One region of the Kyrpidia sp. genome, then DNA from elsewhere that is predicted to be linked to it. Evidence: predicted binding sites of a transcription regulator. Region 1 holds the regulator's gene; the other holds the start of a gene.

Region 1 (15,727 bases):
GCGGCAAGGTCCCTGAGTCGATGCGGATCCAGCGGGATCGCCTGATGGACCGCATGCTTGATGTGCACGCGCTATTTTCGGGGATCCGGGTGGTGCTCGCAGGAGAACCCGATTGGCTCTGCATGACCGAAGCGGCCTTTGTCGGGATGGGGGCGTCGGTGGTCGCCGCCGTGGCGGCGGACGATCCGAAGGCCTTTGGGTATTCAGCATGGTGGCCAGAGGGGGATTACGGGGATTTGGAAGAGTGTGTGGCCCGTTGGGAAGGATGTTCGGTGGATCTTTGGGTGAGCAATTCCCACGGCGCCAGGGTTGCCCGGAGGACGGGGGTGCCGTTTCTTTCCGGCGGTTTGCCGGTATGGGACCGACTCGGAGTTCCAAATGAAGCATCGGTGGGGTATCGAGGGCTGTGGGAGTGGCTCGCCCGGGTCGGTTCCCGGTTGATGCAGAGGGAAGAAGTGCATCCGAGCGAGTGATGCCTGGGTCAGAGGGCATAACGGGTCTTTTGGGGGTGATGGACGTGAAAGTGGCTTTTGCCACCGAGGATGGCGTGACGGTCAATTGTCATTTTGGCCATGCACAGTCTTTTGATATTTACGAAATCGGCACGGAGGGTTCGCGGTTTTTGGAAAGGCGGATGATCGAAGACGGGGAGGAGGAGGTGCAGCGAATCGATGGACGGATCGAGGCCATCCGGGATTGCGCAATCCTCTATGTCAACGCCATCGGGGCGGCGGCGGCAGCCCGGGTGACCCGGGCACGGATTCACCCGGTCAAGGTGCGGGAAGGCGAGCCCTTGGTGTCGATCCTCGCAGACATGCACCGGGTTCTCACCCACAACCCTCCGCCTTGGTTGCGGAAAATCCTGATGAGTGAAGCCGGTGCTGCGAATTCGTCCGGTCCGTGAGCATCCAAGAGTGAAGCCTTCGTTGCCCGCGTCCAGGAGGAGAAGCCCCTTTATCCACGCGGGGAACGGGTGTAGCGGCACGCGGCGGAGAGGAAGGAGGACGGAGTGTGGCGGTGGTGAGAGAGCAGCGGGGCTCATTTGTGACGGAATTGGCTCGGTTGGTTCGGGCCCGGGACACGTACGGGGTACTGGACGGGAAGCCCGATGCGGATATTCTGCAAGATTATGTGCGAAAAGGCGGAAAAAGGGATCTGATGGCAGAATTGGCGTTGGAGACGACGGACGCGGTTCGCCAGAGGGTGCATCTGTTTTATGAGGCCGTGGCCAGCCGGTTGGAGCGATTGATCGAGAATGGCCAGGTGATCAATGTAGCCATGGAGTTGGATCCCGAGGGATTCGGCCAAGTCGTGCTCTACACCGATTGGTTTGTCGTGTGGAGCGAAGGGTTGAGGGATGTCCCGCGAAGGTACCTGTTTGACAATCTGGACCAGTTAGAAGCTTTGGGGCAGTCCATCGTGAAGGAGGGGTTGGCGCGATGGGAGACGTGCTCGAAGATCGCTCATCTGTTACCGTCGTGACGTCTTCCTCTTCCCGATACGCCCGTCAGTTGCCCTTGATCGGTGAAAACGGCCAACAAAGGTTGAAGGAGAGTACGGTGCTCGTTGCGGGGATCGGGGGGCTCGGGGGCGCCTGCGCCTTGTATCTGGCGGCCGCCGGGGTTGGACATCTCATTCTCCTGCACGATGGCGTGGTCCAGTTGCCCGATCTGAATCGGCAGACCTTGATGAATTGGGAAAGCCTCGGCCGGCCGAGGGTGGAGGAGGCAGAGAAAACGCTGAGAGCCTTTGACCCCGACTTGAAAGTGACGACCATTCAGGGCAAGGTCGGGGAGGTGAGCCTCGACCCCTGGTTGAAACAGGCCGATCTGGTCATCGATGCCCGGTACGATATGGAAGAACGGTTTAAACTCAACGAACTTTGTGTCCGCCAGGGCGTGCCCATGATGGAAGCGGCCATGTACGGGTGGGAGATTTTCCTGTTTTGGGTCATTCCCAAACTCGGACCGTGTTTGGAGTGCCTTCATGCGAGGGACGCAGCCGAGGCGTGGCAGCCCCTTGGGTTTCCGGTGCTGGGCGCGGTAGCCGGGGCAGCCGGAGCCATGGCAGCTTCCGAAGCTGTCAAATGGATCACACAAAAACGGGTGGCGGGCGGGGGGAGAGGGCTCTCTATGGGAACGCTGTTCTCTTTGCATCTACTCTATATGGATACCCACGTGATCCAGGTGGCCAGAAACCCCTATTGCCCGGTATGCGGGGACCGGCCTCATGTGCGGGCCTAGGCCTCAAGGCGCGGCCCAAACAGAAGGACTAAAATGGACACCTCGTTGTGGCCGCGGTTCTGCCCCGTAGACGCCCGCAGGTACCCCACACGTGGAAGGTACCAAGTTTCAGCTGAAGGCAAAGGTGGGAGGACGCCATGAAGACCGAAGAGGAGTTTTTGCAGCTGACAGACGCCGAGGACTATTTTGCCTTTTTTGATGTGGCCTACGACCGGAATGTACTTGGGGCGAAGCGACTGCACATCCTTCGGCGATACGGGGAGCTTCTCAACGAGATGGGGAAGGAGTGTGCGGCGCTTTGCTGGGAAGAAAGGTGGCCGGTGTACCGGGAAGCATTGATCCGGGCTTACCGGGAACTCCAGATGCGCACCCCCCAGGAGGCGGGGCTTTTTTCGGTGTTCAAAGATGCCCAGGCCGGGACCGGTTGCGCCGGCTGCTCTCAGATGTGCTCCACTTCCTCGGTAAATGCGTGTTATCGGTAGACGCCAGGGGCAGGCCCCATGAACTCCGTCCACCGCTGGGAACACATTCGAGGACGACAATCAAACGTCGGTCCTGTGAAAGGGAGTGGGATGGAACATGGGATCGGTTTTGAATTTGGAAGACGTCGTGGAATGCGTAAGGGATATCCGGAATGACGGGACGTACCCCATGGAGTCCCGGGGAGCGATCCTCGCCCGGCGAGGCGACCGCGGCGTGGTGGTGGACCGGGGATGGTTTTTGCAGGATCGACTCGTTTATGCGGTTTATTTTTTATCCACCGGACGCATCGTCGGGTGCCTGGAGTCGGAGTTGAAGAAAATCGATGCTGTCGACGAGTCAGCCCAAACATGAAGAACGGCGCGCCGCCGACCTCGCCAGAAGGAAGGGGATGGGCGGCGCGTCATTATGTTTTGATGAAAATGTGGTATAGATCTCGGTGAAACAGTTTTCTGAATAAACACGCAGACCCCATATTTGGGGGATTTAAAGGTTGCGACGTATTCAGTTGTTCGGTGTGCGTTCTGTATGATCTTCAAATCCAGTATACGGGTCACGAGGCTATTCACGGTGTCACGGTGACTTTCGATAACTCTTTAACAGTCTCTTCAGGCGCCGGCGCCAATTCCCCGGTTGTGCTGAAATTACCGGACCTCGTTTTCCCGCTGGAAACAAGGTCAGTGCCGGTCAATGTAACCTGGGTGAAAGGTCAAACAACCGAATCTGCCGCGTTTACGCTTCACCCGAAAAATGGGTGAAAGACCTTGAAACGTATTGCCCCGCTTTTTTAGTTTACATAATGTACATTATCGGACTCAAAAAACCAGCAGAAGAAGGCCGTTTGTCGTCGTCAGCCCGACTGAAAACTTGCCTGCTGAGAGAAGCGGAATCCCCTTTTTTCTTGTTGTTCTCCCCGAGATTCATGGTGATGCGGGCAGTTCTTTGAGAACGTTCTCCAGTTTCGTGGCCGCATCGGACAGGGTTTTGACATCGAGTGGTTCTTCCTTGCTCCCCGCCTGGACGATGCCCAGAGGGTCTTCGATTTTGCTGTAGAGATCCGGCGTCTGTGACTTCACCGTGTTTTCGAAGGACTCCCATGCCTCTTCTATTTCCTTGGCGGATTGACTGACCCGATTTCGGTCTTGGGCTGTCAGGGCATCTCTGAAGTCCTGGAGGTATTTCTCCATACGGGTTTTGCCATCTGCCACGCTGACTTTGGACGGGGCTTCAGTCTGTTTTTCAGGGCTTTCGGAAGCGGTGCCGGCGGGTTGTCCCTGGGATGCTCCGCAACCGGCTGCTACGATCAAGGCCGCGATGGCGAGGGGAATGATGCAGTAACGCATGTCTCGATATCCTCCTTGTTTCAATGTTCCGCAGAAATGTTCCGGCGGAGACGTTGATCTTTAATCCGTGTCCACACGAGCCAACCCACTGCGGCAAGCAGCAGCGCCAATTGTGGGATGGTGCTTTGCCAGGTCGGGTACATGCCCAGAACGTCGATGCTGGGCAGGTAGGTTCCCGGCGTGGCCGGCAGGATCCCCCCCGCCTGGAGCTTATTTACCCCCACACCGACGAACTTGTAGCATAGGTAGAACACAAGGATACTTGAGAGCAAGAAAAAGGGTCGCACGGGGATGCGCAGACCTGCCACAAACATTAGCCCACCGAGGATGAGCAACATGGCGGCCCCCACGCCCAGTCCTAGCAAGAGGCCCCCGATGCCGAGGGAGGGGACCATGCCGATGTAAAAGAGTACCGTTTCGGTCCCCTCTCGAAAGACGGCTAAAAACGACAACACGACCAGGGAGACGAGACTGCCCCTCGCCAGGGCGCGGTCCGTTTTCTCCCGAATATACTGCTGCCACTTCGCGATGTTGGCGTTGCTGTGCAACCAATAACTGACATATAGCAACATGACGGCGGCAAACAAAGCGGTCCATCCGCCGATCAGCGCATTGTTGTCGCCAAAGGTGCCGCTGGTGAAAAGAATTTGGACCAGAACAGCCAGAATAACGCTGACCGCGATCCCTCCCGCGACGCCCGTCCAGACCCACCTCTGTTTGTCCGGATGACCGGACCGACGCAAAAACGCCAGGAGAGCGACGACTATCAGCATCGCCTCTAACCCTTCCCGAAGCAGGATCAGAGCGGCGTCAAAGAAGGTATAAGAGGTGGTGCCGGACAGCGGAGCGAGCCGATTCTCCATGCGCTCGATCACCTGCTGGGCATCCTCGATGTCGGGAGGATTTTTGGTCAAAAGAGCTTTCGCGGTGACGATATCCTGCTCCATCGGCCCGTAGACGTCTGGGGATTTGGCCAGGACCAATCCTTCCACGTCGATCCACGACATCTGCACGCGATCGATGGTTTCGGCCGCCTGGGTTGCCTGGCCCTGGCGGATTTGTTCCTGGGCTTGTTGCAACAGGTTCACCAAGGTGGCCACCTTGGCCTTACCGCTCGTGGAACGCGGTTCATCAGCCGAGTAACCGCCCTCGATGAATTTACGCAAGGTATCCTGCACGGCGGTCAGGGAGTGCTCCACTTGATCTGGTTTTCCCTGGGCGAAGGATAGTTGCACCTGCCCCATAGCGTCCTCGATGTCTTTGTATGCTTGGCGAGAGGTCTCCCTCACCCCATCTTCCTTGGCCAGCCAAACTTCCGTAAACTGGCGGTAGCTTTCCCTGGCGCCGTCCAGGTCCCCTTGTCGCGCCCGATCAAGGGCTTGGGCGACCCAGTCTTGGGCCTGCCGCATATCGTCCGCTGGAGCGGCCGCAATGTGCAAAGCTGAAGGGATGGCTAGGGCGAAGAGAAAACACATGGCCAACAGGATTCTCTTGATCAATCCTGCACACCTCTCTTTTTCTATGTTGGAAAAGGACTCTCACGAGCCTTCGCCTTCGGCAAGCGGAATTGAATATGAAAATTATTCTCATTTAGGAACCAAAAAAGATAGAGTTCCTTCTCTTCTTTCGATACTGAGAATTACAATTTTCCCATGCGTATATCACTATATCATGCTCGGAGAAAGGGTACAAGGGGGATCTTTATCGCAGAGCGACGGAGTAATGAGGACTGTGGCGACCCCATCTTGCCACCCGTCCGCAATTTGGGTAAAGTGAAGCTATCGAGAAGAAAGTGCCCTGCCGAAAGTATACCCAGGGCACAGGCAGAAACGGGGGTGCGATGTTCACCATGCGAATCACTTCTTATTTCGATTATAATTGCGTGTTTTGTTATATCGGTCGATATCGCCTGCGGGAGGCCGCAAACAGGGCCGGTGTGTCCATCGAATGGGTGGCCTGGGCAATGCCCGAGGATGCTTCTCCCCCGCCAAAACCGGATGACTACCGGGAGGGCGTGAAGCGCTATGTCCAGGCGGCTTCTGAAGATCTGGGCCTCGACATCCGCCTCATGAGGGCAGTTGACACCCAGGATGCCCTCACCGGTATGTATTACGCCCGGGAACAGGGCGTTGAGGAGCCGTATCACCAGCAGGTCTTTGATGCCCGGTTTTTGAAAGGATTGGATGTGTCGGACCGCAAAGTTCTGACAGAATGTGCAGAAGCCGCCGGGCTGTCCGGGGATGGCTATTGGAATGCTTTGGATCAGGAGAAGTATCGCATGCAGTTACAGGCGGATTTCCAGCGCGCGGCACATGCGCGAATCTGGACCATCCCGGTTTATGAAGCGGATCACCGCCGGTTGGAGGTTCATCACTTTGACCAGCTGCCCACCGCCGATGGGCTGACCGAATGGATCCAACTCATCGGAACGAAGGCGGAAGGTTGATTTTGTCAGCGGCGTCCGCGCCTTTGGCGCTCAACGGCTCCTAGATACCGATTCGGGTTCTTCATTGCGAGGCGGGCAAGTGAAGAATCATGCCCGGATAAAGGGTGCCCTCCCCCGTCAAGTGGTTGAGCTGGCGCAACTGATAGATCCACTCCCTCACATCCACATCGGGTCCCGCGTACTGTGACGCGATGCTCCATAGGGTGTCCCCTTCGTATACCATGATGGTTCTGTCCTCTCCCGCTTCAGCCCTGGGATGGTGGTGCAGCAAAACTCCTCCCGCTGTCCCCAGCCCCATGACAACAAGAAGCCCCGTCACAAACACGGCCCGATTCCACGCCCGGTTTGCCCGCGCCAATCTGCCCCGGTGGCGGCTAGGGTAGGCTCGGGCCCCGGCCTTCCGTGGATCCACCCTGAAACGGATCGCTTGCGCCTTCTCGTTTTCGGCCGATCTCCTCAGAGGCGTACCCATCTCCTCTCTCCCCCTCTCCCTAGGTATCTGTTGTCTCTGTCAGCATGTTGGGACGACAATCGCCCAGAGAGCCAGCTCGTCCCCCCATCTCTATGCTTCGAATGCGACAGAGAGAACGAAACGAATGTTCGTATTTAGTGTAGATGGAACAAACGTTTGTGTCAAGGGTTTTCGAATCATGTCGGGAAGAGAATAAGGCGCGGCATTCAGGTGTTCTCTGACTCTCGATAATCTGTCAGATCAAGGAGACAAGACCGCTCCTTTTTTCGGCAAATATACGTTTGTTTTCTTGGCAGATTGGGTGTATCATAGAAACATGAAAATTCTCAAGCCCTTTCACTGTCGACTGGAACCGACAAGAGAACAGGCCCAGTGTCTCACTCGATACCGGGGATGTGCGCGGTTTGTCTGGAACAAGGCGCTCACTTTGCAGAAGAGGCGGCTGAAAGCCGGGTACCCCCTGTTGTCGTATGGAGAGTTGGCCAGACTCCTGACGCTGTGGAGGCACAGCGAGGAATACGGGTTTTTCGCCAGTGCACCCGTACATCCCTTGCAATGCGCTGGCATCGATTCACCGGCCGATGGTTCGGGACGGGTTTCCTGGAACGAAGGCGCTTGACCCGCGATTATCCGTCCCGACGGTGTGCAGGTACGGGAGAGCAGCGCTTTGATGGTGGGAGACCCGGAGACAGAACGGATCTTCCTCCGGAGATCGTGGGACAGCTGAGAGATGGGCGCCGTGCCCCTGTAAAGCTCATGCCCCAAAAGGTGAGCGTTGGTTCAAAGTCCAGTTTGCGAGATCCGTGCAGGATCCACCCATGAGAAGAGGTGATGTTCGTGAAATTGTCAAGAAGGCAGCAGGATATCCTCGATTTCATCAAGAAAGAAGTGAGAGAGAAAGGCTATCCTCCTTCCGTTCGGGAGATCGGCGAGGCAGTGAACTTGTCTTCCAGTGCCACCGTCCATCGTCACTTGGGTCGGCTAGAGCAGATGGGGTACATCCGCCGGGATCCGACGAAACCCAGAGCCATTGAAATTCTGGAGGAGGATGCACAAACGGTCGGGCCGGTCACCATGGCTCCAGTGGTGGGCCGGGTTACCGCGGGGTTGCCGATCACCGCTGTCGAAAACATCGAAGATTATTTTCCCCTCCCTGCGTCCTGGACCGGGGGAGACCCCGTCTTCTTGCTCCGAGTGGTCGGCGACAGCATGATTGAGGCCGGGATTTTTGACGGTGACTTGGTGGTGGTTCGCCAGCAACCCACCGCCGAAAACGGCGACATTGTTGTGGCGATGACAGATGAAGGCGAAGCCACGGTGAAGCGATTCTACCAGGAGAAAGATCGCATTCGCCTTCAGCCGGAGAATTCCACCATGACCCCACTCTATTACAAGACTGTGACAATTCTCGGCCTCGTGATCGGTCTCTACCGTTCGATTCGATGAAGTAGTAGAATGAAGAGAGATGGTTTCAGCTCAGTCTAAGAACAGGAGGACGTCAGTGTGAAGAGATGGCAAGGCATGACTCTGGCTGCCCTACCGGTGGTTCTCGGCCTCGTTTTTATCATCGGAGTATTTGCCAACTGGTTCCCCATTCAAACGGGACGGTCGACCGAGGCCACGGCGAGCGGTTCGGGGTCAGGGGGTAGCTCCGGACCCGTTGATACGAGCGACCCGGGCGCACAGATTTTCTCTCAATCCTGCGCGAGTTGCCACGGAGCGAATTTGGAAGGTCAGACTGGGCCCAAGCTTCTTGGCATCGGGAGCAAGATGAACGAGGCGCAACTGGTGGAGTATATCAACAATCCGAAGCCGGTAGCCGGTTATCCACCGATTATGCCTCCCAAAGGCGGACTCCAGTCCGATGACCAAGTCAAGCAAGTGGCTGCCTGGTTGGCGAAGCAAAAGTAACGCAGAACTTCATCAATAGGCAACAACCCCTGCAGAGTGTTGCAGGGGTTGTTTACTCCATTGGCTCGTCTCCTTTAAGGCGAGCTTCCACGTCTTTTGTTTTACGGCACCGATCAATACAGGTTCAAGTACTGGTCCCGCTCCCAGGGATGGACGGCGGTGCGGAACATATCCCACTCAATCAATTTCGCCTCGACAAAATGTGTAAACGCGTGTTCCCCCAGGGCATTGACGATGACTTCATCCCGGCTCAGCTCATCCAGAGCTTCTTTCAAACTGGCAGGCAGCGTCAAAATCCCAGCCTGCACGCGTTCGCTTTCCGTCATAACGTAAATGTTGCGATTGACCGGCTCCGGCAAGGGCATGCGGTTGCGGATTCCATCCAGTCCCGCAGCCAGCATGGCCGCCAAGGCGAGGTACGGATTGGCCGACGGGTCTGGGCTGCGCACTTCGATCCGGGTGCTCAAGCCCCGGGAAGCGGGCACTCGCACCAAGGGACTCCGATTCTGGAACGACCACGCGATGTAAACCGGCGCCTCGTATCCTGGCACCAAGCGCTTGTAAGAGTTCACCGTAGGGTTGGCGATGGCGGTGAACGCCCGAGCATGGGCGAGGATTCCGGCCAAGTACTGTTTCGCCGTTTCACTCAAGCCAAACTCGTCCCGTTCATCGTAGAACGCATTCTCGCTCCCCTGGAACAGGGATTGATGGGTGTGCATGCCGGATCCGTTAATCCCGAACACCGGTTTTGGCATGAAGGTGGCGTGCAGACCGAGCTGCCGGGCGATCGTCTTGACCACCAACTTAAAGGTCATGATATTGTCCGCCGCCGACACGGCATCGGCATATTTAAAATCGATTTCATGCTGGCCAGGCGCCACCTCGTGATGGGAGGCCTCGATTTCAAAGCCCATCTGTTCCAACGCCAATACGATCTCCCGGCGGCAGTTTTCCCCCAAGTCTACCGGAGCCAGATCAAAGTATCCCCCTTGATCGTTCACTTCGGTGGTGGGATTTCCGGACTCGTCCATCTTAAATAAGAAAAACTCCGGTTCCGGCCCGACGTTCATGGTGGAGAAACCCATGTCCTGGGCTTGGCGCAGGACTCGTTTGAGAATTCCCCGGGGATCTCCGGGGAAGGGAGTGCCGTCCGGAAGGTAAATATCGCAAATCAACCGGGCCACTCGCCCTCCGTCTCCCCCGATCCAGGGAAATATTAGCCAAGTGTTGAGATCCGGATACAAATACATGTCCGATTCCTCGATGCGGACGAAACCTTCGATCGAAGAACCGTCGAACATGATCTTGTTGTCCAGGGCTTTGGGCAACTGACTCACCGGGATTTCGACGTTTTTGATAATACCGAGCAAGTCAGTAAATTGGAGGCGAATATAACGGACGTTCTCTTCTTTCACCATTCGCATAATGTCTTCACGTGTGTACTGGCGTGGCATCGATGGACTCCTTTCTTCTCTTCACAGATATGTAACAAAACGATTCCCCGCCCTCTGACAGGGAATCGTCTCGCTCTTTAACGGAAAAACCGGGAGAGCTCGCCTTGGATCAGCGACGCCGGTCTACCCGGTCGCTCCAATTGGGCGATGAGCTCTTTTTTCAGCAACTCGTGCAAGTCCCGGTCCGTGAGGTTGCGATTCCCTTCCACCGCAAGTCGCTCTTCCTTCGGAAGGTCTTCGACATCAGTGGGTTTTTCGGCCGGTCCCAAGGCCTTTTTAATCCCCGCGATATTCAGACCTTGATCGATCAGTTTCTTGATCTCGAGCAAGCGTTCGACGTCCCGGAAAGAAAAAAGGCGCTGATTGCCCTTGGTGCGAATGGGTTGAATCAATCCCTGCTGTTCGTAATACCGAATCTGCCGAGCGCTCAACTCGGTCAACTTCTGTACGATCCCGATGGGAAAGAGGGCCAAATTGCGCCGCACATCATCTGACATACGCGATCATCCCCTTTGGCTTCCGATACTGATCACCACTGATCACGGGGTTCACGGACGGGGAATGCACTCATTTTCTCACTCATTATACCCCCAGGGGCGCAAAGTTGTCAACTCGATGTGAGTTAACGTAACTGTTAGGCCCGCTCACTTTTAGGGAGAAAGCCGGAGGAACGCAAGGACTGAGCCGCGTGCAGATAAGCAAGTTTACCGTGTTCGTAGGTTAAACCACCCTGGACAAAAACCCGGTACGGGGGGCGCATCGGGGCATCCGCAGACAGTTCCAGGGATCCGCCTTGGACGAAGGTCCCCGCGGCCATGACCACTGGGTCGGGATACCCGGGCATGGCCCAGGGCTCGGGGACGACGTAGGAATCCACCGGAGATGCGGACTGGATGGCCTGGCAGAACGTCAGCACGGCCTCCGCCGAGGGCAGATCGAACTGCTGGACCAGATCGCTTCGGGGATCATTCCACCGGGGCCGGGTTGGAAAGCCCAACGTTTCAAAAAGGGCGGCACCGAACACTGCGGATTGAAGCGCCTGGGAAACCACGTGAGGGGCGAGGAAAAATCCCTGGTAAAACAGGCGCCATTCCACGCCCGTCGGCCCGGCCTCTTCCCCCACTCCCGGGGCTGTCAAGCGGCAAGCGGCCGCATGGACGAGATCTTTTCGCCCAACCACGTACCCGCCGGTGGGCGCCAATCCCCCTCCAGGATTTTTGATCAACGAGCCCGCGGCCAAGTCTGCCCCAACTTCAGTGGGTTCCCGGGTTTCGGTGAACTCTCCGTAGCAGTTGTCCACGAGAACCACCGCATCCGGTTGGATTTTTTTGACCAAGGAGATGGCCTGTTCGAGCTCGTCCACCGAAAGCGCCCGGCGACCCGAATAACCCCCGGAGCGCTGCAACACCACCATACGAACGGGGGCCGCGGACAGTACCTTCTCTAACGCTTCCAGGTCCACCCGGTTATCCGATGTCAAATCCACCTGTGTATAGGTTATCCCCCACTCCACCAATGTACCCTCACTTTGACCGGTTCCCTTCCCGATCACGGTGCGCAACGTGTCATACGGCTCTCCGGTTGCATAGACCAACCGATCCCCGGGGCGAAGAACGCCATACAGTGCCAGGGCCAGCGCATGGGTCCCGGACACGATCTGAGGGCGCACCAAAGCGGCCTCCGCCCCGAAGACACGGGCATAAATGCCATCGAGAATTTCGCGGCCCCGGTCGTTGTACCCATATCCCGTCGATCCCCGCAGGTGCACATCGGCGACGCGGTAGTGCCGAAAAGCTTCCAGTACCCGCTCTTGATTCATCATGGCCGTGCGTTCAATGGCGCGGCGGCGCCGGGCAATCCGGTCTTCGATTGTTTCTGCGATCCGCGTGAAATCCTCCTGGCGATCGCTGTGTGGACCTTCTGTGTGAATGGTGCTCACCTCATTGCTGATAACGCGGCCCGTGAACTCCGCAATTCCGGGCCCCATGTTCCGGATTCTATCATAAACGGGTGACGAGGTGTCTTCGCATTTCGCGCCCGTCAAGCGGAATGTTTACAGACCTCTCGCAACCATTGTACCACCGGTGTAAAGCCCGTGCGATAAAGAGACGACACCACGAAGATCGGAATATCTTCCCCGTGTTTCAGAAGCATCTCCGCCGCCCGGGCCGCGCCAGGCAAGTCGATTTTGTTCCCGATGACGACGTAATGGGACGTTTGCCTGCCCACTTCCATCAGCGTACGATCGACATCACTCAGTTGAAAGCCCTGGGCCGCGGTGCGCCCGAGGTCGACGACGTGAAACCAGATCCTGCTCTCCGACAGACACCGAAGAGACTCTCCCATATGTTGTCGAAGTTGTGTGTCGGGATGGATATCCGCCACCAAACCCGCCGTATCGACAAGCCGCAATTTGATCCAAGGGTGCCAGCGCCGTACCGCGGCGTCCACCCATTGCGGTTCTTGGGTCTTGTGCCGCCCGAAGGCGCACAGCCGCCGGCGGGCTTCTTCCACGGCTAACCGCTCCTTGACGGTGCGTCCCCGCTGATCCATCCGGCGAATGGGCAGCTTGCGGCCGGCGAGCAGAGCCCCCAGTTGTAGCCAGAACATGGTTTTTCCAGCGGCAGTGATGCCGACCACCGTCCCCTGTATCCTCACCTCTCCCCCACCTCCCAGGTGAAATCCTCGGCCTGAAGAGTCATCAACGCCTCCCGGTCCGGGATTCCTTCTCGGAGGAGGCGGCGGGCCTGGCGGCGCTCGGCGCGTTCTAAGACGTTGCGGACCAGGCGGGCGTTGCCAAAGCGGGCGTTACCAAAACAAGTTCCGGCGGCGGTTTGTTCGCTCAACCAGGCGCTGAGCCGGCGCCGGGCGTCAGGAGAGAGCCGATACTCCCGTTCGGCCAACATGCGGTCGGCGATGGCGAGAAGTTCGTCGGCCGAGTAATCGTCGAAATGCAATTGGATCGGAAACCTGGAAGGAAGCCCAGGATTCAGGCGTAAGAATGCCTCCATTTCCCGAGGGTATCCGGCGAGCACCACGACCAGGTCGGTCCGGTGGTCCTCTGCGGCCTTCACCAGCGTGTCGACCGCCTCTCGGCCAAAATCTTTAGAGCCTCCCCGGGCCAGGGAATAGGCTTCATCCACGAACAGTACCCCTCCCAGGGCGCGCTGGATTTGTTCCCGGGTCTTTTGGGCCGTGTGGCCGATATATTCACCCACTAAGTCGGCGCGCTCTACCTCGACCAGTTGTCCCTTGCTGAGGATTCCGAAACGATGCAGCCATTTGGCCATAAATCTGGCCATGGTCGTTTTTCCCGTCCCGGGATTGCCCTGGAAAATCATGTGCCAGACCACGGGTTCCGCCTTGAGGTTCAGCTCCTCCCGGCGCCTTTGAATTTCCGCGAAAGCAAAGGCCTCGTGAAGGACATTTTTGAGGCGGTGAAGGCCGATAAACCGGTTTAACTCGTCGAGCATCTCGCGGAAAAGATCTTCGTAGGAATCCGCTGATGTCCTCTTGGCCCCGTCTTCCGCAGTTTTCACCGTTGGAAGCCGGGAATGCCCCAAGTCGACGACCTGTGTCGTCGATTTGGCCGGCTGAAAGTGCTCAGGGGTACGGGACGGGAACGCATAGAGCTGTCGCAGGGCTTCGGCAAGCGCCAACTCCCCCTGGACATACCGATTAAGGATTCGTTCCGCGGCAGGACTTGGTCGTTTCCCCGTCTTGTTCACGGCAACTCCCCCTCGCGCTTGTTGCTGCAGTGTATGCGCGAGGCTGGAGATGGGTGAATGCCTAGATCCACCGTCGCGGACCGCGGACGGAAGGCGGAAGAGGATCCGACAGCAGGTCAGTCTGACATGTCGAAATCTCGTTCTTCCCCGTAGCCCAGAATCACTACCCGGGTATGGGGGTCATCCTGCAGGAGTTCGGCGAGCTCCTCGTCCCGGCCCATCATCGCGTTAACAGCCGGCACATTTTGCACCAGGTTCTGCCACACGTCCTTCCGGGCGGCAGTTGCTTCCGTCGGAAACGTGTGGCTCGGTATGACGTATCGGACCCGCAAAAGGTTTCGCACCGCATAGGCGGCCTCTCTCGGTCCCATCGTAAAATGCCCGGATGCAGAAAGAATGGCGATTTTCGGTTCGTATAAATCCTGGATGAGCTTCATGTCCATGGTAATCGCGGTGTCACCGGAATGATAGACTGTATGATCACCGGTGAATTCCAACACGTATCCGGCTGACTCTCCAGCGTAAATTGGGTTCCCTTCCGTTTCTCGGTAAGACGAGGTATGGCGAGCCGGAACCATTGTTGCCGTTACACCCTCCAACGCCACACTGCCTCCAAGATTAATCGGGTAAACGTTCTGAAATCCTTCCCGTGTCAAAAGCATCCCGAGTTCATATTGGCACACCACAAGTACTTCGGGGTTTGCCTGCTTTAGTAACGACAGTCCGCTCACGTGGTCGAAGTGACCATGCGTGAGTAAGACGCCATCGACACTTTGCAAGAATTCCGTTTGTGTGTACTTCTCCGGGCAACCCGGATTCAAATCGAAGAACGGATCAATGAGATACCGCTTTCCGCCTCGTGTAGCGAAGGCATACATCGCGTGGCCAAGACGCAAGATTTTCATGACCACCCCTCCTAAAACGCAGTTGATCTGTTCATTTATGATTAGAGCAAAAAGCGGGGTATAACCCCGCTGGAGCAAGATGGTCGGACGTCTTCTCAGGCCAACCAGCTGAAGGGATAGCCCGAATCTTCGCATTCCCGGGCATGCGTAGAGACGGTCAATGGCCGGAAGGTGTCGACCATGACTGCCAGCTCATTCGTTTCCCGCTGACCAATACTCGCCTCGATTTTTCCGGGTTGGGGTCCGTGGACCACCCCCCGGGGATGGAGTGTTAGGGATCCGGGTTCAATGCCTTTACGGCTCATGAATTCGCCGTGCACATAATACAACACCTCGTCCGAGTCGATGTTGCTGTGATAATACGGCGCCGGAATGGCCTCGGGGTGAAAGTCGTACAGTCGAGGGACAAATGAACAGACCACAAAGCCCGGCCCTTGAAATGTCTGATGAACCGGTGGCGGAAGATGGATTTTCCCTACTCGTGGTTCGAAGTCTTCAATGTGGAATGCCCAAGGGTACACATAGCCGTCCCAGCCGACAACGTCCAAAGGATGATGGGGTACCACAGCGCGGAAAATCTTCCCTTTCTGCCGAATGCGGATCTCGTGATCCCTCTGCTCATCATGGGTCACCAACCGATCCGGCACCCGGATATCCCTTTCGCAGAAGGGTGCGTCTTCCATAAACTGCCCGTATTGATTCAAGTACCTCGACGGAGGTGCGATGGGACCCTTGGCCTCGATCA
Region 2 (15,727 bases), on a different contig from region 1:
CCGCCCATAGGCCGCACACAGATCTTGCAAAAATGTCTCCACCAACACCGGGATGTCGTCCAGTCGCTCTCTTAGGGGCGGGATGAAGATCCGGACTACATTCAGCCGATAGTACAGGTCTTCCCGAAACCGGCCCTTGGCCACCAGATCCTCCAGGGGCTGGTTCCCCGCCGCGATGATTCGGGCGTTCACCTGAATCGGCCTCGTGCCGCCGATGCGATAAAAGGTCTGGTCCTGGAGAACCCTCAAGAACTTCGCCTGAAGCTCCACGGGCAGTTCGCCGATCTCATCCAAAAAGAGCGTCCCCCCGTGGGCGAGCTCCAGCTTCCCCGGGCGCCCGGACCGGTCTGCGCCGGTGAAGGCGCCCCCTTGATAACCGAACAATTCACTCTCAAATAAGGGCCCCGGGATGGCGGCGCAGTTCAGGGCGATAAACGGGCCGGCACTCCGCCGGCTCGCCGCGTGGATCGCCTGGGCAAACAGATCCTTCCCCACCCCGCTCTCCCCCTGCAATAAAATCGTAGCGTCGGTGGGCGCCACCTTTTTGGCCAAACGAATCGCGTGCAGGAGCCGGGGCGAACCCCCTTTGATCGTGTCAAAAGGATCGCGATCGCCGTGCCGCAACTGTTGATCCGCCATCCACTGGCGATACGTCCGCTGCAACTCCTGGTGCATCCGCACCAACTGGGTGATATCCTTTTCCGAAGCCACCGCCCCCGCCATCTGACCGTCCACCATCGCCGGACCGCCGGAAAGAAGCACATGGGTATTCTCCCGGGGAGCGTGGTACACCTGTCGCACAGGTTTGGGATCCCTGAGAAGCCGCAGAACCGCCAGGGCCTCGGGCTGGAAAAACCGGTCAATGGGCCGCCCGAGAATCCGCTGGGCCGGGATGTCGTAGATCTGCTCCGCCGTCCGGCTCCAACCCCGGACCACCCCCCGGCGATCGATCACGGTCACCGCCTCTTGGACAATGTCCAGCACCTGTTCAAAAAATGCCCGCTGGCTCCGGCACAGATCGAGAAGGAGTTCGGTGAACTCCCGGGGGCCCAGAACCCCCACCCATTGCCCATCTTTATAAATCGCCACGGGCTCCCCCGACCGACAGGCCTCGGCGAGCTCGTCAAAATCCACTTCTTCCGAATGCACCGATAGGCTCGCATCGGGGAGCGCGGTATCGGGCGAAACCGGCCGCATTCTGGTTCGCAGCTCTTCCCAGGAACACCACAGAATGCCCATGCGCCTCTCTCCCGTTGCCCGAATTATTTTTCCGTTTCTCCACCTCATCTTAGCATAGGTTTCCGGGCAAACAAAGGAGGAGGCAAAAAACTTCGGCTGTTCAAATCCGTGTCTGCACAGAAGTGTTCAATTTGAACAAATCTGTTCAAACCGAGAAGACACCGGCCCCGTCGGGGGTGGCACGATATTTGCGTAGGATCGGGGTGAGGGGGGGGCCATGGAGATGGAGCAATGGATGAGGCAGGGGTTTCACTGGTTGGCGGCGAGTCCCTCCGCCAATCGCATGGCCAGGCGGTGGGGGTTGCGATTTGGCGCAGCCCGGTTCGTCGCCGGCGAAACCCTCGAAAAAGCGCTGGAGGTTGTGCGGGATTTGAACCATCGGGGACTGGAGGTGACCCTGGACCATCTCGGCGAGTCGGTGTCCGATGCCGCCGAAGCGGCGGAGGCCGCCCGGGCTTGTCTCGACACCCTGGAGGGGATCGAGCGCACCGGAGTGCGGTCCCACCTGTCGGTGAAACTCACCCAACTGGGACTCGACATCGACCGATCCCTCGCCGAAAAACATGTGGGGCAAATCCTCGAACGGGCGGGACAGGCCGGGACGTTCGTGCGCATCGACATGGAAGATTCGGCTCACCTGCCCGCCACGTTGGAGTTGTTCCGGGAGATGCGCCGGCGCCACGATCACGTGGGCATCGTGATCCAGGCGTATCTTTACCGAAGTGAACAGGATCTTCGAGAGTTGGAGGACCTCGGGGCGAATGTGCGGCTGGTCAAAGGGGCGTATCGCGAGCCCCCGTCCGTGGCGTTCCCCGACAAGCGGGACGTGGACCAGAACATGAAAAAGCTGATCGACATGCATTTGCAAAGCGGCTGCTACACGGCGGTGGCCAGCCACGATCCGCAGATTCTTCGGCACACTCGGGAGCGGGTCGAACAATGGGGAATTCCCCGGGACCGGTTTGAGTTTCAAATGCTGTACGGCATCCGGCCGGACCTTCAGCGGGATCTGGTGGAACAGGGATACCGCGTACGGATTTATGTGCCCTATGGAACGGACTGGTTCGCGTATTTTATGCGGCGATTGGCCGAGCGGCCGGCCAACGTGTGGTTTGTACTCAAGAACGTGGGGAGGCATGTGGGATGATCGAGTTTCGGAACGAACCGTTGTCGAATTTTCACGACCCCGCCGTTCGGAATCGGATGAAGGAGGCCTTGGCCCAAGTCGAGGGAATGCTCGGACAGTATTACCCGCTGGTCTTGGACGGCCGGCGCGTCGACACGGCGAGTCGCATCACATCGGTCAATCCCGCTCAAATCGACCAGGTCATCGGAGAGGTGGCGGCGGGGGACGCCAGCCACGTGGACAAGGCGGTGGAGGCGGGGTGGAAGGCGTTCCCGGAGTGGGCGCGGCTGCCCGCGGAGGCGCGGGCGGGCTATCTGTTTCAGGCGGCGGCCGCCCTGAGACGGCGAAAATTCGAATTCGCCGCCTGGATGGTGTACGAGGTGGGCAAAAACTGGGCCGAAGCGGATGCCGATGTGGCCGAGGCGATTGATTTTCTGGAGTATTACGGCCGGGAGGCCATCCGCCTGGGGAAGGGCGCGTCCCTTGTGCCGTACCCCGGCGAGGACAACCGCATGACCTACATTCCCCTCGGCGTTGGCGCCATCATCGCCCCGTGGAATTTTCCCGTGGCCATCCTGGTGGGGATGAGCTCGGCCGCTTTGGTGACGGGAAATCCGGTGATCATCAAACCCTCCAGCCAGGCGCCGGTGGTGGCGGCCAAATGGGTGGAGCTGCTGGAGGAGATCGGGGTTCCGGCGGGTGTGGTGCAATATCTGCCCGGCCCGGGCGGCGCGGTGGGGGATGCCCTGGTGGACCATCCCGGCGTGCGGTTCGTGAATTTTACCGGGTCCAAAGAGGTCGGGCTGCGGATCGTGCAGCGGGCGGCAACTCCGGCTCCCGGGTGCCGGTGGATCAAGCGGGTGGTGGCCGAGATGGGGGGCAAGGACGGGATCATCGTGGACGAAACGGCGGATCTGGCTGCGGCGGTGCAGGGGATTCTCACGTCGGCCTTTGGTTTTCAGGGGCAAAAATGCTCGGCCGGTTCCCGGGCGATCGTGGTGCGGTCGGTCTACGACGAGGTGGTGGAGCGGCTGCGGGAAGGCGTTAAGCAGTGGACGGTGGGAAAGCCCGCGGACAACGCCCCGATGGGTCCGGTGATTGACGAGTCCGCGTATCGGAAGATATTGCATTATATGGAGATCGGCCGGGAGGAGGGGCGTCTGGTGGCCGGGGGCGGGCCGGCGGAAGGGCCGGGATTCTATTTGCAACCGACGATTTTCGCCGAGGTCCACCCCAAAGCCCGGATCGCCCAGGAGGAAATTTTCGGGCCGGTGCTGGCGGTGATCCCCGCGGAGAACTTTGAGGAGGCCGTGGAGATTTTCAATGATACGGAATACGGCTTGACCGGTTCATTGTACACCCGCCGCCGGGATCGGGTGGAATATGTGCGGGAGCACATGTTCTGCGGCAACCTCTACATCAACCGCAAATGCACCGGGGCGCTGGTGGGGGTGCATCCGTTCGGGGGATTCAACATGTCCGGGACCGATTCGAAGGCGGGCGGGCCGGATTATCTGCTCCTCTTCACCCAGGCGAAAGCGGTCTCGGAGGTGCTGTAGCCGGTTGAAGGAGGCTCGGAAAGGTTGATATACTGGGTGCCGCGACGGGGGAGGAGTGTGCGAGGACTGCGGACGGGCGTCGGGAAGCGGCTTCAGCCTCCCCGTGCCGTCCCGGGTCCCGGTACGGCCCCGGGTCCCCGTACCGCTCCAGGTCACCGTACCGCCGCCCGGGCCATGCTGCCGACCGGCTCCCCGTACCGCTGCCTGGAGTTGGGCCTGATCGCCGTCGCAGGACCTCCTCTCATCCGGGCCCACCGGAGACAGGCCAACCGGGGCGAACCGAAGTCACTGAGATAAACAAAGGGGGGCGAGTCGTTGTCTGTTCTCACGCGAAAAAAACCGATCGACCAGTTGTCGGAACACGCTCTCTCTGACACGGGGCTCAAACGGGTGTTGGGGCCATGGTCTCTCACCGCCATCGGACTCGGCGGCATCATCGGTGTGGGTATTTTCGTATTGACGGGGATCGCCGCGGCAACCCAGGCGGGCCCCGGGGTGCTGTTATCTTTCGTGATCGCCGGGTTGGCCAGTGCCGCCGCAGCCCTCTGTTATGCCGAATTTGCCGGGATGATCCCCGTGGCGGGCAGCGCGTACACGTACAGCTACGCGGTGTTGGGAGAGCTTTTGGCCTGGATCATCGGTTGGGACTTGCTTTTGGAGTACACACTGGTGGTTGCCGTGGTGGCCATCGGTTGGTCAGGGTATCTTTCGTCCGTTCTTCACGAGCTGGGATGGACACTTCCCACCTGGGCCCAGGGGGCCCCCGGTACGGGACCGGGCCACGTTTTCGACCTCCTGGCGGCGCTCATCAACCTGGTCATCGCCGGGTTCTTGACCATCGGAATTCAGTGGGGATCGCGGTTTAACTCCCTGCTGGTGGGCATCAAATTGGCGATCATTCTACTCGTTATCGCTATCGGGGCGTTTTATGTCAACCCGGCGAATTGGCATCCGTTTCTTCCCTTTGGATTTGACGGAGTGGTGAAGGGAGCGGCGCTGGTCTTTTTTGCCGTCTTCGGCTATGACACTTTGACGACGGCGGCGGAGGAAGCCCGAAATCCCCAGAAGGACCTCCCCCGGGCCGTGATTTTCTCCCTGGCCATTGCCCTGGTGCTCTATATCGGCATGTCGTTGGTGCTGACCGGCATTGCGCCTTCATCCAGTTTGAACAACCCGGCTCCGGTGGCCAAGGCTTTCTCTGACCTGGGGAGGGCCAGGGGCCACATTTTCCGCATCCCACGGGTGGCCGCGGCCCGGGCCTCTCCACGCCCGCCACGGGTGAGGCATGCAACCCGTCCGACACGTCAGAGTGTTCCAGACCCTTGACCTTCCTCGGTACCCAGCACGCATCACCGGCCGCTTTCCAACTCCCTTTGAATTGCCTCGACCTGTTCCCGGGGCAGCTTCGTCAACCTGACCACCTTCTCCACATTGTCCCCCGCCTCCAGCATCGCCCGAGCTATCTCCCGCCGCGCCTCCCGATGCCCTTCCTCCCGGCCCTCCTTCCTACCTTCCTCCCGGCCTTCCTCTCGGCCTTCCCGTCTCGCTCCCTCGATATCCGCCATATACGTCTGCAACCCTTTCATCCGCTCCTCATACAGCCGCCGCGTCTCTTCGTCCTGACTTAAAAACTCCAACGTCGTCAGCGCCTTGCGCATCACCGGATCTCCCATCACCAACACCTCCAATTGTTCTCTCGTTTTCGCTGTCAAAAACAACATCCACTTCACGAGCCGCCTCTCCGTCCCGAGGGACTGCTCTTTCAACTTCGGCAACTCCACAAAGTGTATCTCCGCCAAGTCGGTCAACAGCAACCCCGTCTTGTCTTCCCGCAAGTGAAACGTCGAGTGATACGCCTGTTTCAATTTTACTATCAACTTCTATCAACCAATCATAAAGTTGACAGCAAAAGGAGTTTACGCTCTCCGAGAGGCTGGCTTTAACCCCGGCTTTCCGGCTGGCGGAAAAGCGGAGCCGAGCGTCTGGAGTCCCGCCCGAAACAGTCACGCCGTAAAGTCGAGGAGCGTCATCCGGCATCCGGAGGCCACCGTCTTCTTCCAGCTCCACGACGCTTCCAAACGGCGGGGTGGTCTTATCGCCATCAGGCTCCCACCTGAAGGACAGGGACGATTTGGCCAGCCAAAATGCCGTTTGCCGTGCATCTCAGCCCTAGCTACCCGGCGGCGCTCAGCTTCCCGGAGGGGAAACCTCATCGTCAAAGCCCGCTTCACGTGCAGCTCAGAAGCCAGCCGGCCGCACGTTCCGCCGGAGCTTTCTCCCGCCCGGGCCAATCCCCGCCCTTTCCCGGGAACATCCCGGGAGACTAAAAGGTTAATTGGCCTGTTGATAATAACGCTGGAGCAATATTTCTTTCACTCTTTTATACGGGGTGTAACGGGTTATCTCTTCGTCATGCAGCCTTTTTTTCAGGTTCATGGCTGCTACCTGGTCAGCATCGGCAGTAAAACCGCATTGGCGGCATTTGAAAATGTCACCATTGCGATTCTTGGCGTCAACCCACCCGCACTGCGGGCACTCCTGGCTGGAATAGGCCGCGTTTTGCGCTCCGGGGTCGGTGACGGAGTAGACGTAGTTCTTGTATTCCCGGCGCTCCTTGATGATGTTTCGCTGCCAGCCGCTCACCTTGCGGGAGAGGCCTTTGCTTTTGGCTTTGCCGCGCAGGTGGGCGAGGTCTTCGTAAGCGATGATCTGCGGCCGGCGTTCTTTGTAGAGTTCGTTAAACGCCCGGTTGATTTCGTTTTCGCACCTGGCCCGGTATCTTTTATTCCTTTTCGTCTGCTTGATCAGGCCCAGGTTGTGCCTTAGAATCCGCCGGGCTTTGTTGGGATCTTGCTCCAGGAATTTCCGGCGCAAGGCCCAGAGTTTTCCGCGTTTCCGGCTCTTGTCCAAAATATGGTCGGACATCTCCTGCAGGGCTTCGCCGTACTCGGGCCGGTACTTTTTGCCAGTATCATCGGTAAATACTTCCGTCACGCCCAGGTCGATGCCGGCTTCTTCCTCGCCGGACGGGCGGATTCGGGGTTCCCTGCTCAGGTGGATTTCCACCGCTTGTTCGTCCGGCAAGAGGACTACCCGCAGGTTGCCTCGCATGGCGTGTATCCCAGTCAAGGGTATGACCGCCCTTTCGCCGGGGGTTAATGTCGCTACGGCGATATACTGCCGCTTTCCCGTGTTAAATACCCTGTACATTTGCTGGTCTACCACGAAACTGCGGGCTTTTTTGACGCGGGGCCTTGTGCCTAAGATGCGGCGAAAGGCGCGCTTCAGATCATTTCTCACCTTGGCACGGCCCCCTGAGTCCAAACTTATTTTTTGATTAACCACGTCTTCATTAGTGAAAATCGCCTGGAGCCTCTTCCAATCCCGGCCGCGCTTTTCATCTCTATATAAAAGCCAGAAGGCGTAGTGCTTTTCTTCGTTAGACAGGCCTTCATGACGGTAAAGCCGCTCTTTGACCCCGACGATGGCGGCCTCCCACTGCCTCTCCAGGGTGAACAGGGCGTCGTCCAAAGCCAGCTTCCACTGGCGGGCCTGTAGCCCGAAAGGGCTGGTGAAACCGGCTGCAACCAGCTCGTCCCGCAGTCTGCGCTTTGCGCCTAAGTGATGCAGGTATTGGACGTGCCCGTATTTAACCAGAAAGGCGTCCTTCTGGCGGGCGTAGGCTTCTGCTGTTTGTGCGATTTTTATCCACTTATCCTTGTTCAGCGGCAGACTTTTCTGCTTGACCGTCTGTTGCACTGGCTAACGCCTCCCTCACCGTTTTGGTCAACTTGCGGGCTTTATAGGTCCTCTGGCCGTACAGCCGTGCCGCGAAATGCTGGACGATGCTGATCAGGTCTTTGGTCAACTCCTGGGCTGGGGACATGTCTTCGGCTTTGTTGACCACGAGGATTTCGCAGCCGAATTTGGCGAACAATTCCTCGAAGAAGTCGAATCCAAACCGCACCAGCCGGTCTTTATGGGCGACGATGACTGTTTTGACTTCTCCCCGGGTGACCATCCCGCACAACTTCAGGAAATTCTTGCGCTTGTAATTGAGGGCGGAGCCGACGTCGGAAAGTATTTCGTCCACAGCCAGCCCTTTGCCGGCGGCGAATTCCTTCAGATAATGCAACTGGTTTTCCAGATCGGGCTTTTGCCCTGAGGACGATACCCGGGCGTATAATACGATTTTTTGGGGTTCCTGGCGGTTCTTTATTCCCAGCGCGCGGTAAAACATTTCTTCCGTGTATCTTCTTTTATTGGTAGGCGTGCGCAGGGCGACCAATTTGCCTTCTTTGTCCCAGGCACGCAAGGTCGATACGCTGACCCCAATTTTTTCGGCGAATTCGCTCACTGTGTAAAGTTTCATAAAACATCACCTGATATTAGCTTATATCAGATAATGTTGGTTGACAACGCCTGTTTTGGATAATTGTTAAAAGAAAAGAAGCTGTTTCTAACCTCCGTCTCGATGTACCGAAAATCCACCACATTGATTGTCACAGCCTTCTGCAACGCATAGTAACTGTCGCCTTCCTTCAGTTGGCTCTGGAACAGCTTCGCCCAGTAGTACAGTGTTCGTTTTTCCATATCCTGGTGGTTCCACAACTGGACCTCGACGTTGATCAGCGTCCCGCTCTCCCGTCCGGGCTTTCACGTCCAGCACCGCCAACTTGTCCGACAGCGCTTCTTTTTCCAAAAACGGATTGAGGATCTCCACATCGGCGATCAGCGGTTCGCCCGAATCTTCAAACACAGAATTCAAAAAATGCGCCAGGACATCTTTGTTTTCCTCGGTGCCAAAAATCCGCTTAAAAACGAAGTCGACCTTGGGGCTCAACAGCTCCACCCGGCTCACCCCCGCCCCTTCTCCTTTCATTATAGCCTCTGATCCTTCGCCGTTCCATCCAAAAGGCCCGGCCGGACCAACCCGAATCCTCCCGAAGGCACAAGTCCCTAACAGTCTCCATCTGTCCGCTCCCAGTGGACAGCGAGTTCCGCAAAAGATGGACAAACACCCCCTCCCCATTTCGACAGGTCATATTCTTCCAGCCCGCCTTTTCCCCAAGCCCGAACCATCCTCACTACCCGAACAACCGCTGCCGCAACCACAACCGATCCCCTCGACCATCCTGACCGCACTATTCCGCACGCGACGGCTCCCGCCCGGCCATCCCCAACTTTTCAATCGCCACAACCCGCTCAAGCGGCACGGCCCTCCTCCCCGCGCCGTCCCCTGCCTCCAGATACACCCGGCCATTTCGCAAAACCGGAACCCCCTCCCACACCTCATCTTCATAGGGCCCAAACAGCGAGATCCTGACCCGGCTTCCCGTCCCCACGGCCTCCCCCAGGACATATTCGATCTCCGACCACCGATCCTCGGTCCACTCCGGCGCCCGACGCCGGCTGGCTTCCCGCTCCAGCCGTTCCGCCATCTCCCGATGCTCGGGCAGCGTCAGCCTCATCGCCGCAAAAAGATTCCCTTCCGTGATCCGCACTCGGCACCCTTCCTTTATTTACATAAAATGTCCGCCGATCTTTTGGCTGCGGTCCCGCAGTTGGCCTGCCGGCAACAGACTCGCCGCCCGCATGATACTCGTCTCTCCGAACCGGGCGCGAACTTGGTCATAGGCCTCGGACAGCCGCCTTCGTTTCGCCACGTCCTTAAACAGCGAAAGTTGCATCGTATCCGACTCGGGCTCCAGCAGATCCACCCCCACACTGACGGCCCGCACCCCGGACCCGTCCCACCAGCGATCCAACAATTGAATCACATGAGGATAAAAGTCCTCAGCCGCATTGAAAGCACGGCCCAGCGTCTTCGTCCGGCTGAAACCACCCTCGAACCTGGCGTATGTGAGGCTGAGACCCACCCGCCGGCCCTTCTGCCGGACGCTCCGCAACCGGGCGCACACCTCGTCCAACAACTCCAGAATCACCACCGCGATGTCCTCGCGTTCAGAAAAATCCCTGGGCAGGGTGATCCGGTGACTGAATCCCTTGTTCGGAGCAGCAAAGGCATCCGGGTCAATGGGGGAATCATCCAGGCCGTGACTCCACCGGTGAATGATCGTTCCCCACACCCCGAATCGCCGCCGCAAACGCGATTCCGGAATCGCCGCCACGTCCCCGATGGTCGTCGCGCCAAACTCACGGTCCAAGATTTCCGCCCGACGCTTCAACCCCCACATCTCATACACGGACAGGGAATGCAGCCGGGAGGACACATCTTTCTCCGTCCACCACACCACTCCGCTCGGCTCCTTCTTCGCCGCTCGATTGGCCATCTTCGCCATCCACTTATTCGGCGCCAAACCCACGCGACATCGGATGCGAAACAGGTCCCAAATCGTTTCTTTGAGTCTCCCCGACGCCGCGATGGGGTCCGGAAACAGGGCGGAGGGGTAGGGTAAGGCAAAGAACGCTTCATCCACGCTAAAGGGCTCGTGAAGGGGGAACATCTGCCGGATCGTATGATGAATTCGAACGCTCGTCTCCAGATACAACCGCATCCGCGGCTTGACCACCACGGCCTTTGGGCACATCCTCAGAGCCTCGCCCAGGTTCATGGCGGTGGACACCCCCGCCGCTTTCGCCGGAGGTGTCGCCGCAAGCACGATCCCAGAGCGGCGTTCAGGATCGCCGGCCACAATCAAAAGGGGATCTGTCTTATCGTCATCTTCCCGGCGATGTCCGGCAAACTCCGGTCGGCTCGCCGCCTCCACCGAGGCATAGAAACTTTGCATGTCCACCAAGCCATACACCCAAGTCACTCCGGGATCTCGCCCAACCATCTGCGCAATCCCCCTTCCACCTCGGCATAGAGCATGGGCGTCATGAACAGCGCTTCCTGGTGACGCTCGTTCACTTTATAGTGCACGCGGACATCCAGGGGACGGTTCTCCACCTCGATGACCGTCACCCCCCGGTCCCGCAACTCCTGTTTGACCGCCCTCATCTCCCGGGTCAGTTCCTTCTGAAGGTATTCGATCTGCAACATCCTGCGAATCAGCGCAGTGGGACGCATGGCCACCTCCACGTACAAACGTATGTTCCAGTTCCATTGTATACCCGAGGCCCGCCCGAATCAAGCACAAAAAGACCTTGGGACGGGCGGGTGCCCCTCAGGCCTCCCAAGGGCTCAAACGAGTATTTAGACAACGGAAATTGTGATATGATGAGTCCACATACAACAACAACGGTTCACAGGTGGATCCTACGAATCACAGGGAGGGACGGATGTTGAAAACAGACACTGGGGCGGCTCTTTTACATTCGAAACTGGACCTTCCACCTCAATTGGGCCATCCTGGCCATGGTGTTTCTCCCGTTCACCCTCTTGTCACTCTATCTGCCAATGGCCATCACGTTTTCCTGGACTATGCCCTTCCAAATTGGGATTCACTTGGCACCCTATTTTGAGTTTTTCCCAATGATCGCGGGATTCGGACTAATCAGCGGAATTTTGGGCGATCGCACGGGACATTCAGCCCATCCGTGAGCTGAATCTCATTGCCCTTTCCTGGCGGAAGATCGTCGGAGGATCGCAAAAATCTCCGGCGGCTCACATACCGCCCCATTTCATTTCCACAGAAGCACGGCCTTCGTCTCCACACGAGCCCGGCTCCCGGATCCTTCCCCGCATGCGCAGCTTCCGTCTGCCTCCCACTGCTTCGAACATGCTATAATGGCACTGCCATCCAAACATCCGGGAAGGGGATTCGTCATGCAAATGACACCAAGTGCCGCTCATTTGTTGAAGGCCTTTTTTCGTCCCTTAAAATGGGCTGCGGTCGCCGTCGCCTCGGTGACCCTTTTGATAGGCTGTGGACCTGCGGCATCGCCGCCTTATCAAGGACCCAGACCTGGCCAAGGACCTGTACCCAATCCGCCGGCCTCCAATCCACCCTTTGAGAATAAACTGCAGCAAAACGTCATCACCCCGAGCCCTGATTTTCAGCCGAGCCCAGCCCCCGTCGACCGAGTGACCGTCCTGTCCGCCGACGGAAAAGAGATGACTCTCGATCTCACCAAGCTACCCGTTTTGTTCCAGGCCTATTGGTGTCCCCACTGCCAGCGCACCCTCGTATTGCTGTACCAGCATCGGGACACCGTCCGGCAGCCGATCATCGTCTCCACCGGATTCGTTCCCGGCACCACCCTGAAAGAGGCCGTATCGTTGACCGAGCAGGAAGAGACGGCCCTGGGAGTTCATTTTCCCAGCATCTACTATCTCCTGGACAACAACGTGCGGTCCCGGGTTCTGCACCAATACCCGACCCTCTACTTCCCGAGCGGCGGAAAACCTCAGGTGATCACCGGAGAACGGACCCTGGAAATCTGGCAACGGGCGCTTTCCTCTAATTGATAGCCGGGGCTCCGGCACTGAATGGCGGATCAAAACCGGTTGCCGCTGTATGCCCCACTCTTTTGTTCCGGCCGGCCTTTCGGCACAATGCCCGTTTGGAGGCCCGTGAGAATTATCATCTTGAGCATCATTCTTGCAACCTCGGGCCACGGTCCGGCCGGCAATATGAATGGAGAAACAATCACCGCTTCCCATCGGCCGGTATCGCCGCGGCTGCAGATTGTTGCATCCCCACAACGTCAGTTAAAAACCTGGCAAACTCATCCCGCAGGTCCTCCCGCAGCAGAGCCACCTCCACAGAGGCGCGGAGCAGACCCATGGGATTGCCGATGTCGAACCGGCGCCCCTCAAAAGGCATCGCCCAGACCCCTTGCGTTCGGCACAGGACGTTCAGGCCGTCCGTCAACTGGATCTCGTTCCCTTTTCCCGGCGGCAGCTCATGGAGAATCGAAAAAATCTCCGGGGTGATAACATACCGTCCCATGATGGCGAGATTCGAAGGGGCTTCTTCCACCGCCGGCTTCTCCACCAAAGCTTTCGCACGATGGCCCCTCCCCTTTGGCCCCGGCCCGTCGGGATCCACAATCCCGTACCGGCTGACCTCGGCAGGCGGAACCTCCTGGACCCCGACCACCGTCCCACCGGTCTCCTCATAAAGGTCGATGAGCTGGGCGATACAGGGCCGCTCAGCAAACATCACGTCATCCCCGAGAAGCACCGCGAAAGGCTCATCTCCGACAAAACTCCGGGCGCAGGCCACCGCATGTCCCAATCCCCGGGGCTGCTTCTGGCGAATGTAATATACGTCCGCCAGTTCCGCGATCCGCCGGACCTCCTCCAGGGCTTTCTCATCCCCCTTGGCCTCGAGTTCCATCTCCAGCTCGATATTGCGATCAAAATGATCCTCAATGGCCCGCTTGTTCCTCCCGGTGATGATGATGATGTCCTCGATCCCCGCCGCCACCGCCTCTTCGACGATATACTGAATCGCAGGCTTGTCCACGATCGGCAGCATCTCTTTCGGCTGCGCTTTGGTCGCCGGCAACAGCCGGGTCCCCAAACCCGCCGCAGGAATGACGGCTTTCCGCACTGGCTTCAACAATTCCTGTCCAACCTCCTTCGAGCGCGCCGGCATAGACCCGCCGACACCCGGCGCCGGCCCCTCCGTACGATCATTGCGCGATTATGCCCGGCGCACGTTCCTTCCAGAGAGTCGGCAACGGCCGAGTACGGAGCCCATTATACCCGAACCGCTTTTGGAACAGAAGCCACCTCAGCCCCTGCATGGCGGACCTCCTCCGTGATTCGGTTGTCTGCACCGGGGAAGAAGCGGTGGAGACATGGAACGAGTGCTCCCCCGGGATCCGTGAACCGGGGGAGCGGCATGATCAGGTGTCCGGGCAACCCGCATTTAACTGTACTGAACCCGAATTTTGTCCCTCCCGTTGACAAACTGGTCCGCTCCCAAAGCGGCCACGCACCCGTCGGCGGCCGAAACCACCGCCTGCTTGGCGGGGGTGCGGCGGGCGTCGCCGCCGGCAAACACGCCCGGGACGTTCGTTCTCAACTGTTCGTCCACAACCACATACCCTTCCTCATCCCGCTCAACTTGGTCCATCAGAAAATCCGTCCCGGGTTTCATGCCGGCCAGATACAGGAAAACCCCGTCCACTTCCCACGTTTGTTCCCGCCGTTCGCCGTCCAGCACAACAATGCGCTCCACCGCATGGTCTCCCATTATCTCCTTGATGCGGTACCTCTTGTAAAGGCGTACGTTTGGCCTCTTTTCCAATCCCGACAGGTCCACTTCCCCCCTGAGTTCTGAACCCGGGATCAGCAAGCGGACTTCTTTACAGAATTTGGCCAGAACTTCCGCCTCGCGCACCGCTTCCTCACTGTCCCCGGCGACGGCGACCACCCGGTTTTCAAAAAACGCCGCATCGCACGTGGAACAATAGCTCACCCCCCGGCCGACAAATTCTTCTTCTCCTTTGATCTTGCCGGAAGGGGCTTTTGCGCCGACGGCGATCAACACACTTTTGGCGCGAATAACCCCTTCCGGAATGTGGACTTTCTTCTCATTCGGATTGGAAAAATCCACTGACAAAACCTGGGTGCGCACAAAGGTGGCCCCGAAGTCTTTGGCCTGAAGTTGCATCTCCGCAAGCAGTTCCCAACCGGTCATCGTTTTGCGGACCCCGGGATAGTTGGCAATCTTGTGAGTCAAAGCCAGGGTGCCGGACGCGGGAGCTTTGTCGATGACCAGGGTTTTCAACCGGCCTCTGGCCGCATACACCGCGGCCGAACTGCCGGCCGGGCCGCCGCCGATGGAGACGAAATCATACACTTCGTTCAATATCTCCAAAGTGACGGGCTGAAAAATATCCTCCGGCGGCACCGATTTCTCCGGTCCGGCTCCTACCTGATTCTCCGTTTTTTCCTCATGTTGCCCGGCGTCCGCCACCGCCTGTTGCTCCAACCCCAAAGCTTTGCGCATTTTTTCCGGTTGAAACCCGAGAATGAGTTTGCCGTTGATCAGGGTGGCGGGGGTACCGAAAATCTTTTTGGCTCTCAATTCATCAAAATATTCCTTGACTTTGGAGACATTCCTCTCTTCAAAGGGAATGTCCCATTCTGAGAGCTGCTCCTTGACCCTGTGGCAGTAGGGGCACCCCGTGCTCGTGTATACGATAACCTCCGTGGACATCCGTGTTCTCCCTCCCAATTACAGCAACGGGTCTCCCGGATTCCAATTGGCCGCGCACAATCCCCCGGATTGCAGCGCCTGCAACACCCGAAGAGTTTCTTCCACGCTGCGCCCCACATTGTTGTGGTGAACCACCTGGTATTTCACGATTCCTTCCGGATCGATGATGAACAGCCCGCGCAAGGCCACCCCTTCTTCTTCTATGAGAACACCGTAATTGCGGCTCACCTGTTTGGTGATGTCAGAGGCGAGAGGAAAGTGCAGGGGCCCGAGCCCGCCGTGCTCCCGAGGGGTGTTGATCCACGCCGCATGGGAATATTTACTGTCGATGCTGGCCCCCAACACTTGCGTGTCCAATGCCGCGAATTGTTCGTGGGCATCATTCAGCGCAGTGATCTCCGTGGGACAAACAAAGGTAAAATCAAGGGGATAGAAGAAAAATACCAACCATCTTCCCCTGTAATCGGACAGGGCCACTTTCCCGAAGTCCCTCCCGTTTCCGAGGGCCGTTTCCATGTTGAAATCCGGTGCGGGCTTTTCTATCAACGACATTGTCAACTCCATCTCCTCCTTAAAAAATGTTGGGATCATGATGGACTTAGATTAACAGATTATCTTATACAAGTCAATCTTAAATTATAATCAGTATAAATTTATCCCTGCCCCGGCCCAACTTCTCACCCGACACCGCTGCCAAACTCCTTTCTCAGCAGCGGAATCTC

The links. The regulator LexA, encoded in region 1, represses DNA repair genes until DNA is damaged. The targets are predictions, from matches to a motif close to CGAACATATGTTCG.
Region 2: K6T64_RS06040 (YhjD family protein) is a predicted target of LexA. The motif match lies at 10,973-10,986, and genes of this name have one in related genera.

The regions. Positions count from the first base shown of each region.
Region 1 covers NZ_JAILZZ010000001.1:107,257-122,983, forward strand. The annotation lists gene nifN (nitrogenase iron-molybdenum cofactor biosynthesis protein NifN) at 1-473, shown strand, start outside; gene nifX (nitrogen fixation protein NifX) at 518-904, shown strand; gene K6T64_RS00565 (DUF269 domain-containing protein) at 1,012-1,482, shown strand; gene K6T64_RS00570 (HesA/MoeB/ThiF family protein) at 1,440-2,243, shown strand; gene K6T64_RS00575 (nitrogenase-stabilizing/protective protein NifW) at 2,381-2,725, shown strand; gene K6T64_RS00580 (nitrogen fixation protein NifZ) at 2,823-3,077, shown strand; gene K6T64_RS00585 (hypothetical protein) at 3,644-4,066, opposite strand; gene K6T64_RS00590 (FTR1 family iron permease) at 4,087-5,565, opposite strand; gene K6T64_RS00595 (DsbA family oxidoreductase) at 5,907-6,512, shown strand; gene K6T64_RS00600 (LysM peptidoglycan-binding domain-containing protein) at 6,574-6,984, opposite strand; gene K6T64_RS00605 (helix-turn-helix domain-containing protein) at 7,301-7,603, shown strand; gene lexA (transcriptional repressor LexA) at 7,816-8,430, shown strand; gene K6T64_RS00615 (c-type cytochrome) at 8,488-8,895, shown strand; gene glnA (type I glutamate--ammonia ligase) at 9,009-10,349, opposite strand; gene K6T64_RS00625 (MerR family transcriptional regulator) at 10,427-10,846, opposite strand; gene K6T64_RS00630 (methionine gamma-lyase family protein) at 10,984-12,336, opposite strand; gene K6T64_RS00635 (GTPase domain-containing protein) at 12,390-13,007, opposite strand; gene K6T64_RS00640 (AAA family ATPase) at 13,004-14,077, opposite strand; gene K6T64_RS00645 (metal-dependent hydrolase) at 14,194-14,982, opposite strand; gene K6T64_RS00650 (homogentisate 1,2-dioxygenase) at 15,078-15,727, opposite strand, start outside.
Region 2 covers NZ_JAILZZ010000010.1:56,216-71,942, reverse strand. The annotation lists gene K6T64_RS06090 (sigma-54 interaction domain-containing protein) at 1-1,239, opposite strand, end outside; gene K6T64_RS06085 (proline dehydrogenase family protein) at 1,463-2,386, shown strand; gene pruA (L-glutamate gamma-semialdehyde dehydrogenase) at 2,383-3,924, shown strand; gene K6T64_RS06075 (amino acid permease) at 4,240-5,250, shown strand; gene K6T64_RS06070 (Rpn family recombination-promoting nuclease/putative transposase) at 5,274-5,801, opposite strand; gene K6T64_RS06065 (zinc ribbon domain-containing protein) at 6,256-7,683, opposite strand; gene K6T64_RS06060 (IS607 family transposase) at 7,637-8,296, opposite strand; gene K6T64_RS16840 (PD-(D/E)XK nuclease family transposase) at 8,323-8,517, opposite strand; partial or broken gene K6T64_RS16835 (PD-(D/E)XK nuclease family transposase) at 8,630-8,806, opposite strand; gene K6T64_RS06050 (YolD-like family protein) at 9,069-9,428, opposite strand; gene K6T64_RS06045 (DNA polymerase IV) at 9,447-10,724, opposite strand; gene K6T64_RS06040 (YhjD family protein) at 10,700-10,957, opposite strand; gene K6T64_RS06035 (hypothetical protein) at 11,657-12,298, shown strand; gene galU (UTP--glucose-1-phosphate uridylyltransferase GalU) at 12,480-13,400, opposite strand; gene K6T64_RS06025 (FAD-dependent oxidoreductase) at 13,710-15,005, opposite strand; gene K6T64_RS06020 (peroxiredoxin) at 15,024-15,557, opposite strand.